Regions from separate parts of the Streptomyces sp. NBC_00669 genome, predicted to be linked through region 2. Evidence: riboswitches for the same ligand, from Rfam matches in the RefSeq annotation. Region 2 holds a riboswitch; the other holds the start of a gene.

Region 1 (8,309 bases), 1.8 Mb from region 2:
GGCGGAGGATGCGCGGGACGCCGGCCAGGGGGCCGAGCGTCCGCTGTTCCGCGCGGAGTCGCCGCAGCAAGGCGGCGAGATTCCGGGCGCGCCCGGCGTGGCGCCTGTTGACCACGGTTCGGCCCCCCGCATAGGTTTCGGGGAACCGTCGGCCTCGGACACGGGTGGTGAGCACGGCGTGCTGGTCTGCGGCAGGTGCGGGCACCGGAACGCGGAGGCGAGTCGCTTCTGCAACAACTGCGGCGCGCCGTTGCGCGGGACGCAGGGAGGCGCGCCCTTCGAGCGCCCCTCGGAGACCACTTCGACCATCTCGATCTCCAGCATCGAGGCGTACGAAGCCGAGGCGACCGGTCAGACCCCGATGCCGTCGCTCTCCCCGGAGGCGCAGGCCGCGGTGGCCGCGCTGCCCCCGGGGTCGGCACTGCTGGTGGTGCGGCGGGGGCCGAACTCCGGCAGCCGCTTCCTGCTGGACGGCGAGCTGACCACCGCCGGCCGGCATCCGCAGAGCGACATCTTCCTGGACGACGTGACCGTCTCCCGCCGCCATGTCGAGTTCCGGCGCGGCGCCGACGGCGTGTTCACCGTCTCCGACGTGGGCAGCCTCAACGGCACCTACGTCAACCGGGAGCGGATCGACGCGGTGCAGCTGTCCAATGGCGACGAGGTGCAGATCGGCAAGTACCGACTGGTCTTCTACGCGAGCCAGGCGGGCGTCTGACCCTCCCGCCGCCTGGTCCCAGGGAAGGTGTGCATGCCGCGAACGTCGGGCGGTGCCGGTGACGGCACCGCCATCGTCTCCGCCGGAGGGGACGGCGCCCTGCTGAGCATCGGCGCGGTGCTGTCCCGGCTGCGGGACGAGTTCCCCGAGGTCACCATCTCCAAGATCCGCTTCCTGGAGGCGGAGGGGCTGGTGGAGCCGCAGCGCACCCCCTCGGGGTACCGGAAGTTCGGTGCGGCCGACGTCGACCGGCTCGCGTACGTCCTGCGGGTGCAGCGCGACCACTACCTGCCCCTGCGGGTGATCCGCGAGCACCTGGACGCCAGGGACCGTGGCGAGCCGGTCGCGCTGCCCCGCCCCGGCGAGTCCCGTGAGGCGCTGGACGGCTCCCTGGAGCCCGAGGAGCCCGCGCGGATGCGGATCGGCCGGGACGAGCTGCTGGCCGCCACCGGGGCCGACAGCGACGCTCTCGCGCAGTGGGAGTCGTACGGCCTGGTGGAGGCCGACGCCGACGGCGGCTACGAGGCCGACGCGGTGAGCGTCGGCCGGCTGATCGTGGACCTCGGCCGGTTCGGTCTCGAGCCGCGCCATCTGCGCGCGGTGAAGGCGGCCGCCGACCGGGAGGCCGGCCTGGTCGAGCAGGTGGTGGCGCCGCTGCGCCGGCACCGCAACCCGCAGACGCGGATACACGCCGAGGCCACCGCGCGGGAGCTGGCCACGCTGTCGGTGCGGTTGCACGCGGCGATGCTGCAGTCCGCGCTGCGGGTCCGGCTGGACTGACATCGAATCCGGCGGAATCCGGCGTCCGGATCACCGCCGGAATTCGGCCGGATTGTGGCCGGAACCGCTGCCGGGAGCGGCATCCGCGGGGTTGTCCGGCCCTTCGCGGCCCTCCCCGGTGAGCCGCGTGGCGGCACCTGGCGGCTGCCCGACTACCCAAACCCGGCGGGCACGGCCTAGGGTTGCTGTGTGAACGAGCTCGACGTTGTGGGTGTCCGGGTCGAAATGCCCTCCAACCAACCGATCGTGCTCCTGCGTGAAGTGGGAGGCGACCGGTACCTGCCCATCTGGATCGGGCCGGGAGAGGCGACGGCCATCGCCTTCGCGCAGCAGGGCATGACGCCTGCGCGACCGCTGACTCACGACCTCTTCAAGGACGTGCTCGAGGCGGTGGGACAGACGCTGACGGAGGTGCGTATCACCGACATGAGGGAAGGCGTGTTCTACGCGGAGCTGGTCTTCGCCGGCGGGGTCGAGGTCAGTGCCCGCCCGTCCGACGCCATAGCGCTCGCGCTGCGCACCGGGACGCCGATCTACGGCAGCGACGGTGTGCTGGACGACGCGGGGATCGCGATCCCGGACGAGCAGGAGGACGAAGTGGAGAAGTTCCGCGAGTTCCTCGACCAGATCTCGCCCGAGGACTTCGGGACCAGCAACCAGTAGCCGGCCGGAAACGCCCGGAAAGGCCGTCGGAGCCGTTCCGGGCGGAGTGTCCCGGCCTGCCCCCGATCGGGAGTTGGCGGGGCAATGTTGCCGCCATGTGGCCATTCGGAATTCCGTTCCCGCTCTGCGATCAGATCAAACCACTCCTGGGGTGAATTTCACTCGGCGTGCCGAGCGTGGCGATCGTTGACGCACGTGTGACGACTGCCTACCGTCAGGAGGGAAAGTCCGGTGGCACGTGCGCGCGGCCAGCGGACGCGAAGGGACGGAGGGCGTCGTGAGAAGTACCGGCGACGGTTTGGCGACCGGCGGCCCGTATCCGGCCCGAGGGGCGCTCGCCCCGGCCGCGGTGGGTGCCGACGGCGGCCCACCTGCCGAGACGCCGTCCGAGCAGATCGGCTACCGGGGTCCGGCGGCCTGCGCCGCGACCGGCATCACCTACCGCCAGCTCGACTACTGGGCCAGGACCGGCCTGGTCGAGCCGAGCGTGCGACCCGCGTACGGCTCGGGCACCCAGCGGCTGTACGGATTCTCCGACGTCGTGGTGCTCAAGATCGTCAAGCGGCTGCTCGACACCGGCGTCTCCCTGCAGAACATCCGCACCGCCGTCCAGCATCTGCGCTCGGTCGGCCCGGGCGAGCTGGCCCGGATGACGCTGATGAGCGACGGCGCCACCGTCTACGAATGCACCTCGCCCGACGAAGTGGTCCAACTGCTCCAGGGCGGCCAGGGCATCTTCGGCATCGCGGTCGGCGTGGTCTGGCGCGACGTGGAGACCGCGCTGTCCGAGATGCACGGCGAGCGCGTGGACACCGGCGAGACCCTGGTCGGCCACAACCCGGCCGACGAACTGGCCCGGCGCCGCAACAAGGCGGTCTGAGCGCGGCCCGGCGCACTTCGCGCGCACCTCGCATCGCGTGTCGTGCGGTGTGGTGCCGTGCCAGGCCGCGCGGCGCTGTGCGGTGGCTCGCTCCGCCGCCGGGCCGCGGCTGCGACCCGCCGTCGCCGTACACATGTACGGCCGATGTCGGTGGGATGCGGGACGCTTGGACGTGTGAGAAGTGCGCCGACGATCCTCCACCTGGACATGGACGCGTTCTTCGCCGCGGTCGAGCAGGCGTCCAAGCCGAGCCTGCGGGGCAAGCCGGTGGTGGTCGGCGGCCTCGGACCCCGCGGCGTGGTGTCGACCGCGTCCTACGAGGCGCGCGTGCACGGCGTCCACTCCGCCATGGCGATGGCGCACGCCCGCCGGCTCGCCCCCAACGCGGCGTATCTCGCGCCGAGGTTCGGCATCTACCGGCAGGTCAGCGAGATCGTGATGGCGCTGCTCCGCGAGGCGTCACCGCTGATAGAGCCGCTGAGCGTCGACGAGGCGTTCGTCGACCTGGAAGCCGGTGAGCACGCCGACGACCCGCGGGCGGTGGCCCGGGGCCTGCGCGCCGACATCAAGGCCGCCACCGGCCTGACCGCCTCCGTCGGGCTGGCCGGCTCCAAGCTGCTCGCCAAGATCGCCTCGGAGAAGGCCAAGCCCGACGGCCTGGTGGTGGTCGAACCCGGCACCGAGCAGGCGCTGCTCGACCCGATGCCGGTGCGCACCCTGCCGGGGGTCGGACCCGCCACGGCCGAGCATCTGCGCAGGGCCGGCATCCTCACCGTCGCCGAGATCGCCCAGGCCGGCGAGGGGGAGCTGGTCCGGCTGCTCGGCAAGGCGCATGGCGCGGGCCTGCACGCGATGGCCGCCGGTGTCGACAACCGCCCGGTGGTCGCCGACCGCGACGTCAAGTCCATCTCGGTCGAGGACACCTTCGACAGCGACCTGACCGACCGCGCCCATGTGCGGTACGAGATCGACCGGCTCGCCGAGCGCTGCGTGCAGCGGCTGCGCGGCGCGGGCCGCTCCGGGCGCACCGTCGTGGTGAAGGTCCGGCGGTACGACTTCTCCACGCTCACCCGCTCCGAGACGCTGCGCGCCCCCACCGACGACCCGGCCGTGGTGCGCGAGACCGCCCGCCGGCTCGCCGAGGCCGTCGACACCACCGGTGGCGTACGGCTGCTCGGGGTGGGCGTCGCCGGGCTCGCCGACTTCACCCAGGAGGACCTGTTCGCCCAGGCCGCGGGCGAGCGGGCGCTGAACGGCGACTCGGCGGAGGACGACGCCCCGCCGCCGCTGCCCAGCAGCCCCCCGCCGGCCCCCGAGCGGGCGAACCGCTGGCTGCCGGGCCATGACGTCACCCACGCCACGTACGGTGCCGGGTGGGTGCAGGGCAGCGGGGTCGGCCGGGTGACCGTGCGCTTCGAGGTGCCCTCGGACGCCGTGCCGGGCCGGGTGCGCACCTTCCCCGTGGACGATCCGGAACTCAGTTCCAGCGATCCGCTGCCGCTGGCTGCCCAGCGGATGCCCGCGGACCCGGACGACCCGCCGCCGGCCGGTCCGCCCGCAGGTCCGGACGCTGGTCCGCCGGCAGACCGGCCGGCGGTCCCGCCCGTGGACGCGGCCAGCGACCCGCCCGCCGATCCGGCTCAGTCGTCGTCGGCCAGCTCGCCGAAGTCCCCGGAAGGCGCCGGCTCCGCCCCCGACCGCGGCACGTCCATGCCGTAGTGGTGGTAGAGCTGCAACTCCTGCTCGGGCGAGAGGTGCCGGCCCACGCCGAAGTCCGGCGCGTCCTTGATCAGCGCCTTCTCGTACGGCACCCGCAGCTTGTCGCCGTCCAGCTCGCTCGGGCCGAGCGGCACGAAGGCGTCCCGGGTGAACAGGCCGGTGCGCACCGCCGCCCATTCCGGCGTGCCGGTCGCGTCGTCGAGGTAGACCTCGTCCACCGTGCCGATCCTCGTCCCGTCACGGTCGAAGGCGCGGCGGCCGATCAGGCTGCGCGGATCGATGTCGGTCTGCACGGTCCCTCCAACGAGTCCAACCAACCCCAGGCCCGCCGTCGTACGACGGCTGCTGACTCCTACCCAAAGCCACAACAGGGGCGGTGTCGACTCGGCACCTGTTCCGATCCGTGTTCGGATCACGCTGGTAGGCTGGCAGAAGGCCGTTGACCCCGTGCGGGAGAGTCCTCCAAGAACCCGTCTGCTGGCGGGTGGCGGAAGGCGCCGAAGGAGCAAATCCTCCCCGGAATCTCTCAGGCATCCGTACCGCTCGGGTGAGGTCACTCTGGAAAGCAGGACCTGTCCCGGAAGCAGCGCGGCCGCCGGGCGCGTCCTCACCGACGGTGAAAGCCGCCCTGTGGGCCGGGGCGGTGAAGCTCTCAGGTTCTGATGACAGAGGGGGAGGCCGTACGGGTGCCTTGGCGGCACCCCCGAAGGTCGTTGCAGACCAGGAGGCCCCCGAAGATGAGTGACCGCCGCAATTCCCTCGCCGAGCTGGAAGCCGGCCGGCCGTTCGCCCGCCGCCACATCGGCCCCGACGCCGAGGCGCAGGCCAAGATGCTCGCCCAGGTCGGCTACGGCTCGCTGGACGAACTGACGGGCGCCGCCGTACCCGAGACCATCAAGAGCACCGAGGCGCTCGGTCTGCCCGCCGCCGTCACGGAGGCCGAGGCGCTCGCCGAGCTGCGCGCGCTCGCCGACCGCAACCAGGTGCTCACGCCGATGATCGGCCTGGGCTACTACGGCACCTTCACCCCGCCGGTCATCCTGCGCAACGTGCTGGAGAACCCGGCCTGGTACACCGCCTACACCCCGTACCAGCCGGAGATCTCCCAGGGCCGGCTCGAAGCGCTGCTGAACTTCCAGACCGTCGTCGCCGACCTCACCGGCCTGCCCACCTCCGGGGCCTCCCTGCTGGACGAGGGCACCGCGGCCGCCGAGGCGATGGCGCTGTCCCGCCGGGTCGGCAAGGTCAAGAACGGCGTCTTCCTGGTCGACGCCGACACCTTCCCGCAGACCCTCGCGGTGATCCGGACCCGCGCCGAACCGACCGGCGTCGAGGTCGTCACCGCCGACCTGTCGGCCGGCATCCCCGCCGACGTCGCCGAGCGCGGCGTCACCGGCGTGCTGCTGCAGTACCCCGGCGCCTCGGGCGCCGTCCGCGACCTGCGGCCGGTCATCGAGCAGGCGCACGACCTCGGCGCGATCGTCACCGTGGCCGCCGACCTGCTCGCGCTCACCCTGCTCACCTCGCCCGGCGACCTCGGCGCGGACATCGCGGTCGGCACCACCCAGCGGTTCGGCGTCCCGATGGCCTTCGGCGGCCCGCACGCCGGCTACATGGCCGTCCGCGACTCCTACGCCCGCAACCTGCCCGGCCGGCTCGTCGGCGTCTCGGTCGACGCCGACGGCGACACCGCCTTCCGGCTGGCGCTCCAGACCCGCGAGCAGCACATCCGCCGGGAGAAGGCCACCAGCAACATCTGCACCGCCCAGGTGCTGCTCGCCGTGATGGCCGGCATGTACGCCGTCTACCACGGGCCCGACGGGCTGGCCGCCATCGCGCGCCGCACCCACCGCTACGCCGCGGTGCTCGCCGCGGGCCTGCGCGCGGCCGGCGTCGAGCTCGTCGAGGACGCGTACTTCGACACGCTGACCGCCCACGTGCCCGGCCGGGCCGCCGAGGTCGTGGCCGCCGCGCGCGCCGCCGGCGTCAACCTGCGGCTGACCGACGCCGACCACGTCGGCATCGCCTGCGACGAGACCACCGACCGCGCCGCGCTCAGCTCGGTGCTCGCCGCCTTCGGCGCCACCGGCGACATCGACGCGCTCGACGCCGCCGCCCCCGACGCGCTGCCCGACGCCCTGCTGCGCACCGACGACTACCTCACCCACCCGGTCTTCCACCAGCACCGCAGCGAGACCTCGATGCTGCGCTACCTGCGCCGGCTCGCCGACCGCGACTACGCCCTGGACCGCGGCATGATCCCGCTGGGCTCGTGCACCATGAAGCTCAACGCGACCACCGAGATGGAGCCGGTCACCTGGCCGGAGTTCGGCGCCCTGCACCCCTTCGCGCCCGCCGACCAGGCCGAGGGCTACCTCAGCCTGATCCACGGCCTGGAGGACCAGCTCGCCGAGATCACCGGCTACGACAAGGTCAGCCTCCAGCCCAACGCCGGGTCGCAGGGCGAACTGGCCGGCCTGCTCGCGGTGCGCGCCTACCACCGGGCCAACGGCGACCTGGACCGTACGGTCTGCCTGATCCCGTCCTCCGCGCACGGCACCAACGCCGCCAGCGCGGTGATGGCCGGGATGACCGTGGTCGTGGTGAAGACCAGCCAGGACGGCGACGTCGACGTCGCCGACCTGCGCGCGAAGATCGAGCAGTACCGCGACCGGCTCGCCGTGCTGATGGTCACCTACCCCTCCACGCACGGCGTGTTCGAGGAGCACATCACCGACGTCTGCGCGGCCGTGCACGACGCCGGTGGCCAGGTCTACGTCGACGGTGCCAACCTCAACGCGCTGGTCGGCCTGGCCCGCCCGGGCCGGTTCGGCGCCGACGTGTCCCACCTGAACCTGCACAAGACGTTCTGCATCCCGCACGGCGGCGGCGGCCCCGGCGTCGGCCCGGTCGCGGTCCGCGCCCACCTGGCCCCGCACCTGCCCAACCACCCGCTCCAGCCCGAGGCCGGCCCCGCCACCGGTGTCGGCCCGGTCTCGGCCGCGCCCTGGGGCTCGGCGGGGATTCTCCCGATCTCCTGGACCTACGTCCGGCTGATGGGCGGCGAGGGGCTGAAGCAGGCCAGCCAGATCGCCGTGCTGAGCGCCAACTACGTCGCCAAGCGGCTGGAGCCGCACTACCCGGTGCTCTACACCGGCCCCGGCGGCCTGGTCGCGCACGAGTGCATCATCGACCTGCGGCCGCTGACCAAGGACACCGGTGTCAGCGTCGACGACGTCGCCAAGCGGCTGATCGACTACGGCTTCCACGCGCCGACGATGTCCTTCCCGGTGGCCGGCACCCTGATGATCGAGCCCACCGAGAGCGAGGACCTCGCCGAACTGGACCGGTTCTGCGAGGCGATGATCGCGATCCGCGCCGAGATCGACCGCGTCGGCTCCGGCGCGTGGCCCGCCGACGACAACCCGCTGCGCTCGGCCCCGCACACCGCGGCCGCGCTCAGCGGCGACTGGAGCCACCCGTACAGCCGTGAGGAGGCCGTCTTCCCGGCCGGCGTGCACCCCGCGGACAAGTACTGGCCGCCGGTAC
Region 2 (8,309 bases):
GTCCTTCTTGCCCGAGCCGCTGGAGCCGCCCGAGCCGCCGCAGGCGGACACGCCGAGTGCCATCGCCAAGCAGAGCGCGAGAGCGGAGGTCACCTTTCTGGTGTTCATACCGGGTTACGCCCCTCACTTCCTATTTGAGTCGCCGGGTCGGCCATGGGTGCCGCACGGCACACGAGGTGCCACCCGGGGTCGGTGGGTCATCCCTGCGGAATCACTTGCTGCGCGGATCGAGGGCGTCCCGCAGCCCGTCGCCGAAGAGGTTGAAGGCCAGCACCGTGATGAAGATCGCGAGGCCGGGCACGAACATGTACTGCGGGTCCGACTGGTAGACGTCGACCGCGCTGGTCAACATGCCGCCCCAGGAGGCCTGCGGAGGCGCGATACCGACCCCGAGGAAGCTCAGGGCGGCCTCGAACAGGATGTTGGTGGGGATCAGCAGCGTGGAGTAGACGAGGATCGGCGCCACGAGGTTCGGCAGCAGCTCGCGGAAGAGGATGAACGGCCCGCGCGCGCCCATGCCGCGGGCGGCGTCGACGAACTCGCGCTCGCGCAGGCTCAGCGTCTGGCCGCGGACGATCCGGCCCATGTAGGGCCAGTTGAAGAAGCCGATCACGAAGATCAGCACGCAGATCCGCAACGGAAGCCCGCTCAGCCCGAAGGCGCCGTCCTGCAGCGAGGCGGAGATGGAGATCGCGAACAGCAGCAGCGGGAAGGCGAGGAAGACGTCCATCAGCCGGCTGATCAGGCTGTCCACCCAGCCGCCGTAGTAGCCGGCGATGACGCCGAGCACGGTGCCGATCACGTTGGACAGCACGGTGGCACCGGTGGCCACCAGCATGGAGATCCAGGAGCCCTCGATGATCCGGGCCAGGATGTCGCGGCCGAACTTCGGGTCCACGCCCAGCGGGTGGGACCAGCTCATGCCGCCCCAGCCGCCCTTGGGCGACAGCAGTTCGGGGTCGACCAGGTTCTGGTGGAAGGCGTTCGGATCGAGGTTGAAGACCATCTCGATCGGCTTGGCGAGGATCGCCAGCAGCACCAGCAGCAGCACCACCACGCCGCCGGCCATCGCGACCTTGTCCCGTCTGAGCCGGCCCCAGGCGATCTGCCCGAGCGAGCGCCCCTCGATCATGCCTCGCCCGGCCCCGCTGAGTACGGCCTCCGGATGCGCTTCGGCCTGTCCGGAGGTGGTCTCGATAGGTGCGGTCATGGCGTTTGCCGACCCCTCTCGCCGGTGGGTAACCGGCGCGCGCCCGCCGCTGTAGCGGCTTCCTCGTCAGTTGGTGCACTTGATGCGGTAGTTGCAGATGGCACTGAGGTCACCCACAGTGGCCGCTCGACGTGATCATGCGTGCGACGTGCGTATCCACTACGCGCGTTGCGGTTGGGACATGTCAACACCAAGGTGTCTTGCCGCTGGATTCTTCTTCTGGTTGGCGATCACCCGCCAGACCTGGCCGCGAAGGGATGCGTAACTGTGATGTGGGTGGTTCTTTCATCGTTACCGACGCGTACCTCGGGGTACGGTCGGTTGATGGACGAACGGCTGCGCGCGGTCTGCGACCTGATGATGCCCCAGGCCCGGGAGATGTCGGGCCTGCACGAATACGACGGCCGGGTGCAGGACCTGTCCCCCCAGGGAGTCCGCGACGGGCTGGCGGCCCTGGCCCGCGCCCGGCGCGGCGGCCCGCTCCGGGACCCGCACGACGAAGCCCACCTTGCGGTCTTCGAGGAGGCCCTGCGCGTGCAGTTCGGCGAGCTCGAACTGCACCGGCGCGACCCCTACCCGCACCTGTCCAACCTCGAACTGGCCTGCTACGACCGGGAGTACGCCCCGCGCGGGGACCGCGCCCGGGCCCGCCGGGAGCACCTCGCGCGGTGGCCGGAGGCCGTGGACGCCGCGCTGTCCTCGCTCGACCAGGTACGGGCCCCGGTCGCCGAGGCGCTGCTCGGTTCGGTGCTCGGCCTGGCCGCCGACCTGGACCCGGACGCCGGCGAGGTCGAACGGGCCGCGCTGCGCGCGCACGAGCGGCTGGTCGCCCACATCCAGCACATCGCCGAACACGGCGACCCCGACCCCCGGCTCGGCGGACGGGCGCTCGCCGCGCTGATGGGCGCCCAGGAGGGTCTGCGGGTGGACCTCACCGAACTGGCCGGGCGGTCCGACCGGGAGCGCGCCCGGCTCACCGAACTGCTCACCGACTCCTGCCGCGTCCTGGACCCGCGCAGCGACGTGGACGAACTGCTGCCCGGGCTGCTCGCCGACCACCCGGGCGCCGACGGCGTCATCGCCGAGGCGGCCCGACTCACCGAGGAGGCCATCGAGTTCACCCGCGAGCGGGGGCTCGCGCCCTACGTGGACGGCGAGTGCCTGGTCGGCCCGGCGCCCGCGTCCCGGCGCTGGGCGATGGCCATGATGACGTGGTCGGCGCCGGCCGAGCCCGACGCGCCCTCCTGGTACCACGTCACGCCGCCCGACGCGGACTGGCCCGCCGACGAGCGCGAGGAGTGGCTGACGGTCTTCAGCCGCACCAGCCTGCCGTCCATCACCCTCCACGAGGTGGCCCCCGGGCACTTCGCGCACGGCCGCGCGCTGCGCCGGGCGCCGTCCCCGGTCCGCCGTCTCCTGCACAGCCTCTCGTTCTCCGAGGGCTGGGCCCACTACGTCGAGGAGGTCTGCCTCGACGAGGGGTTCCGCGCACGCGACCCGCGCTTCGCGATCGGCGTGGCCCTCGAAGCGCTGGTCCGGGTCACCCGGCTCACCTGCGCGATCGGTTTGCATACAGGGGCGCTGTCGCTGGACGAGGCCGCGAGTTACTTCGTGCGCGACGCCCACCTTTCGCCTGCGGCGGCCTCGGCGGAGGCGCGGCGCGGCACTTTCGACGCGGGCTACGGGCGGTACACCTGGGGCAAGTTGGAGATCCTCCGGGTGCGCCGGCGCGCGGAGCGGGAGTGGGGCGCGGATTTCTCCCTGCCCCGTTTCCACGGTGCCCTCATGCACCTGGGCAGCCCGCCTTTGGGGTTGCTGGACGCGGTGGTCCGCCCGCCCGGCCCCACCACGTGATGTCCCGGACCTTACGGCCCGCTGCGGCGTGTCGCGCATTTCCCCGTGCCCCTGTAGGCGCGGCCGCCACCAGGGGGTAGGGGCGCCCTACCTGTCGAAGAAGGGGCGGCCGAAGGTGCGCATCCACAGGGCGACCGGGTCGTAGGGGTCGGCCATGGCCACCGTGGAGACGGCGACGCCGTCGGGTACGCCCGCGACCGCCTGCTGCATCATGAGGCGGACGGACTCCACCGCCTGCGCGGCACCTTCGTGGAGTTCGACGCCGATCGCGAGGTAGGGCTCGCCGAGTACGGGCTGCACCCATGCCTGCCGCAGCGCCCGCACCGCGGAGGTGCGGTGCGCGGCCTGCGCGAGAAGCGCGTAGAACTGCGGCATCTGCAGGGACGGTTCCCCGATCTGGAGCGGGCCGGCGGGCAGCAGGTCGAGCCCGACCGCGATCCTGCGCAGGTCCGCCCAGGGGATGCCGATCCCGCCGCCGGCCGCGTGCGGGTTGAGCCACAGCCCGGAGCGGTCCGGGTAGAGGGTCTGCGCGATGTCCCGCCCGGAGACCACCTCGTGGTCGCGGTTCCAGCCGCTGGCGGCCAGCTCACGCGGCGAGGTGAAGCACGGCGCGTAGCCGTACCCGCCGACCTCCATGGTGCCGTACTGCGCGTCGGACGCCCCGGAACTGCCGTGCCACAGCAGCATCCACACCTGGCCCTCGGCGAGTGACGCGAGCAGGTTCTCGTATGCGTCGAACCGGCCGGGAGCCACCTGGAGCAGCATCTGCTCCACATGGCCGGCCTGCGCCGCACCGCCTTGCGCGCCCGCGATCACGTGGGACCGCCCCTTTCCCCTCGTTTCGTTCTGCTCTTCGCACGACATCAAACCAGGTCGAGTGTGCCCAGCGGTATGGCGACCGACTCAAGCGGAACCGGCTATAGACCAGGTATACGACCGTTGAACGGGCGCGAGGCGGCCGGACCCGCTCGCCACGCGACCGCGGCCGAGATCAGCGCCGGTCCGCGGCCCGATCACCGCCCGATCACCGCCGGGCCGCAGCCGGTTTCGCGGCCCGTCCGCGAACCCGGCCGCGAACTCGCCCGCAGACGCGGTCACGGACGCCGTCACGGACTCAGTCACGGACTCAGTCGCGGGCGAAGAACGGCCGCACCGTCTCCAGCAGCCAGTCGCCCACCGGGTCCTGCGCCACGTCCAGCAGGATCAGGTGCACCGGCCACGGTGGCGGGGCCACGCCCATCGCCCGGCCGAGCGCGTCCATCGCGGCGGCCCGGTCGTCCTCCTGCCAGCGGTCGAGTTCCACACCGATGAACAGGGCGGGCGGCTCCTCCTCCACGGCGGCCAGCGCCCGCCGGCCGGAGAGCAGCACCGGGGTGACCGCGAACTCGCCGGCCGCGGCGGCCAGGAAGTCCACCGGTTCCTCGTCGTGGCCCGGCTCCCACAGCCGCACCCGGGCACCGGGGGGCGCGTCCCCGCCGCGTACCCCGGAGAACTGCGGCGCGCGCTCGCCCGGCACCGGCCGGCACAGCTGGGCCACCGCGGCCGGCGGCAGCGGCACGCCGACCGCCCCACCGGGGTTGACGGCGATGCCGACCAGCGGCGGCAGCCCGCGGGCGAACTCGTGCACCGGCGCGACCGTGCAGGACATGCCGTCCGCGGCCTGCCGGAACTGCTGCTCGGAGCTGAAGACCGGTACGTAGGGCGCGCCGCCGAGCACGACGGTCGGCAGGTCGAGGCCGGCCGCGTCCGGCGAGCCGCCGTTCGGCAGCGGCACCCACACCTGGGAGCGGCCGAGCACCTCCAGCAGCCGGGGGGTGGCCGACGGATTGCCGAGGCTGGCCCCCAGCACCTCTTCCAGCTCGTTGGCCGGCCATATGTACGGTGCCGGATTCTCCATGTCCACCCTTGTCCGCCCGTGTACCGCGTCTGTAGCGTTGTGCAGCGTCATGCCCGGGAAACCCTAACCGCTGCCGGGGGCCGGGGACCCTGGGCATGCAATGATGAAGGCCACAACTTGCATACCGGCCGTTCGAGGCCGCGCGGGAGAGCCCCGGACCTGTGCACGCGACCAGCTCGCGGGCGCCGGGACGGGCGCCGAAGGAGCAAGTCCTCCCTTGAATCTCTCAGGCACAGATACCGCGCGGGCGAGGCAGATCTGAAAAGCGGCGGAGCCGTCGGCGCACCCTCGGGTGTGCGGTCCCGCCCACCCAAGGTGCAAACCGCGGCCCGCGCGAGCGGGGTTCACGGTGAACCTCTCAGGTTCCGATGACAGATGGGGAGTGTCCATCCGTCATCTCTCCTTCCTCTTCACCGAGACCGAGCCTGGGAGCCTGTCACCGATGAGCGAACCCCGTCACACCGCGCTCGACGCCCTGCACCGCGCCCTCGGCGCGACCATGACCGACTTCGCCGGCTGGGACATGCCGCTGCGGTACGCCAGCGAGCGCGAGGAGCACCAGGCGGTCCGCACCCGGGCCGGTCTCTTCGACCTGTCGCACATGGGCGAGATCACCGTGACCGGCCCGCAGGCGGGCGAGGCGCTGGACCACGCCCTGGTCGGCCACCTGTCCGCGCTGGCGGTGGGCCGGGCCCGCTACACGATGATCTGCGCGCCCGACGGCGGCATCCTCGACGACCTGATCGTGTACCGGCTCGGCGAGCAGGAGTTCATGATCGTCGCCAACGCGTCCAACGCGCAGACCGTGCTCGACGCGGTGGCGCTGCGCGCGGCGGAGTACGACGCGCAGGTCCGCGACGACCGCGACGCGTACGCGCTGCTGGCCGTCCAGGGCCCGCAGGCCCCGGCGATCATGAAGGCGGTGACCGACGCCGACCTGGACGGGCTGAAGTACTACGCCGGGCTGCCCGGCACCGTCGCCGGGGTGGACGCGCTGATCGCCCGCACCGGCTACACCGGGGAGGACGGCTTCGAGCTGTTCGTCGCGCCGGCCGACGCCGAGCGACTGTGGCGGGCGCTGACCGACGCCGGCGAGTCGGCCGGCCTGGTGCCGTGCGGGCTGTCCTGCCGCGACACGCTCCGCCTGGAGGCGGGCATGCCGCTGTACGGGCACGAGCTGACCGCCTCGGTCACGCCGTTCGACGCCGGGCTCGGCCGGGTGGTCAAGTTCGACAAGCCCGGGGACTTCGTCGGGCGCGCCGCGCTGGGCGCCGCCGCCGAGCGGGCCAAGGACCTGCCGCCGCGCAAGCTCGTCGGGCTGGTCGCGCAGGGCCGCCGGGTGCCGCGGGCCGGCTACCCGGTCACTGACGCCTCGGGCGCGGTGATCGGCGAGGTCACCTCGGGCGCCCCGTCGCCGACCCTCGGCAAGCCGATCGCGATCGCGTACGTGGACGCGGCGCACGCGGCGCCCGGCACGCCGGGGGTGGCGGTGGACATCCGCGGCTCGCGGGAGCCGTACGACGTCGTGGCGCTGCCGTTCTACCGGCGCGAGCGCTGAGCGGACCGGGCTCGCTCCCCCGTCGCCGCACCCGGCGCCGGTTCCGCGGCCCGCGCCGCACCTCGCCGTTTCCCCGTTCTTCCCCCTCGCCCCCCTTTCCCTCAGCTTTCCGTTTGCCGTGCCGCACCCGCGAGCACCCCTGCCGATCCGGGAGAATTCAGCCATGAGCATCAACCCTGAGCAGCTTCGTTACAGCAAGGAGCACGAGTGGCTCTCCGCCCCCGCCGACGGCGCGGCCACGGTGGGCATCACCTCGCACGCCGCCGACGCGCTCGGCGACGTGGTCTTCGTCCAGCTCCCCGAGGTGGGCGCGACGGTGACCGCGGGTGAGACCTGCGGCGAGCTGGAGTCCACCAAGTCGGTCAGCGACCTGTACTCGCCGGTCGGCGGCGAGGTCACCGAGGTGAACCAGGACGTCGTCGACGACCCTTCGCTGGTGAACACCGCGCCCTTCGAGGGCGGCTGGCTGTTCAAGGTGAAGGTCGCCGAGGAGCCGTCCGACCTGCTGTCCGCCGCCGAGTACGACGCCTTCATCGAGAACTGAGGGAACCCGCGATGTCGCTGCTGAACCAGTCCCTGCACGAGTTCGACCCGGATGTGGCGGCCGCGGTCGACGCCGAGCTGCACCGCCAGCAGTCCACGCTGGAGATGATCGCGTCCGAGAACTTCGCGCCGGTCGCGGTGCTGGAGGCGCAGGGCTCGGTGCTCACCAACAAGTACGCGGAGGGCTACCCCGGCCGCCGCTACTACGGCGGCTGCGAGCACGTCGACGTGATCGAGCAGCTCGCCATCGACCGGGTCAAGGCGCTGTTCGGCGCCGAGGCGGCCAACGTGCAGCCGCACTCGGGCGCCCAGGCGAACGCCGCCGCGATGTTCGCCCTGCTCAAGCCGGGTGACACCATCCTCGGCCTGGACCTGGCGCACGGCGGGCACCTGACCCACGGCATGAAGATCAACTTCTCCGGCAAGCTCTACAAGGTCGCCGCGTACCACGTGGACGCGGAGACCAACCTGGTCGACATGGCCGAGGTGGAGCGGCTGGCGAAGGAGCACCACCCGCAGCTCATCGTGGCGGGCTGGTCGGCGTACCCGCGGCAGCTGGACTTCGCGGAGTTCCGCCGGATCGCCGACGAGGTCGGCGCGTACCTGATGGTCGACATGGCGCACTTCGCCGGGCTGGTCGCGGCCGGGCTGCACCCCTCCCCCGTGTCGTACGCCGACGTGGTCACCACCACGACCCACAAGACGCTCGGCGGCCCGCGCGGCGGGGTGATCCTGGCCAAGGCCGAACTCGCCAAGAAGATCAACTCCGCGGTCTTCCCGGGACAGCAGGGCGGCCCGCTGGAGCATGTGATCGCCGCGAAGGCGGTCGCGTTCAAGGCCGCGGCGACGGACGAGTTCAAGGACCGCCAGTCCCGTACGCTGGAGGGCGCGAAGATCCTCGCCGACCGGCTGACCCGGCCCGACGTGGCGGAACTCGGCGTCTCCGTACTCTCCGGCGGCACCGACGTCCACCTGGTCCTGGTCGACCTGCGCAACTCCGCGCTCGACGGCCAGCAGGCCGAGGACCGGCTGCACGCGGTCGGCATCACCGTCAACCGCAACGCGATCCCGAACGACCCGCGGCCCCCGATGGTCACCTCGGGTCTGCGGATCGGCACGCCCGCGCTGGCGACGCGGGGCTTCACCGCCGACGACTTCCGCGAGGTCGCCGACATCATCGCGGCGACGCTCACCGCGTCGCCGGCCTTCCCGCCGTCGGAGAGCGGGCCCTTGCGGCAGAGGGTCAC

What was found. A riboswitch is a leader RNA that binds a small molecule or an ion and turns the genes downstream of it on or off. The one in region 2 is predicted to bind glycine.
Region 1: linked by a shared signal. The riboswitch ahead of gcvP (aminomethyl-transferring glycine dehydrogenase) and the one ahead of gcvT (glycine cleavage system aminomethyltransferase GcvT) in region 2 are both predicted to bind glycine.

What each region holds. Positions count from the first base shown of each region.
Region 1 is NZ_CP109018.1:821,026-829,334, reverse strand. Features, by position in the region: gene OG896_RS03375 (FHA domain-containing protein) at 1-718, shown strand, start outside; gene ftsR (transcriptional regulator FtsR) at 752-1,498, shown strand; gene OG896_RS03365 (bifunctional nuclease family protein) at 1,688-2,161, shown strand; gene OG896_RS03360 (MerR family transcriptional regulator) at 2,439-3,041, shown strand; gene OG896_RS03355 (DNA polymerase IV) at 3,216-4,760, shown strand; gene OG896_RS03350 (PRC-barrel domain-containing protein) at 4,682-5,053, opposite strand; glycine riboswitch at 5,201-5,312, shown strand; glycine riboswitch at 5,313-5,439, shown strand; gene gcvP (aminomethyl-transferring glycine dehydrogenase) at 5,498-8,309, shown strand, end outside.
Region 2 is NZ_CP109018.1:2,590,854-2,599,162, forward strand. Features, by position in the region: gene OG896_RS10305 (ABC transporter substrate-binding protein) at 1-108, opposite strand, end outside; gene OG896_RS10310 (ABC transporter permease) at 212-1,210, opposite strand; gene OG896_RS10315 (DUF885 family protein) at 1,535-3,064, shown strand; gene OG896_RS10320 (enhanced serine sensitivity protein SseB C-terminal domain-containing protein) at 3,152-3,880, opposite strand; gene OG896_RS10325 (enhanced serine sensitivity protein SseB) at 4,191-4,961, opposite strand; glycine riboswitch at 5,095-5,213, shown strand; gene gcvT (glycine cleavage system aminomethyltransferase GcvT) at 5,404-6,519, shown strand; gene gcvH (glycine cleavage system protein GcvH) at 6,683-7,063, shown strand; gene glyA (serine hydroxymethyltransferase) at 7,075-8,309, shown strand, end outside.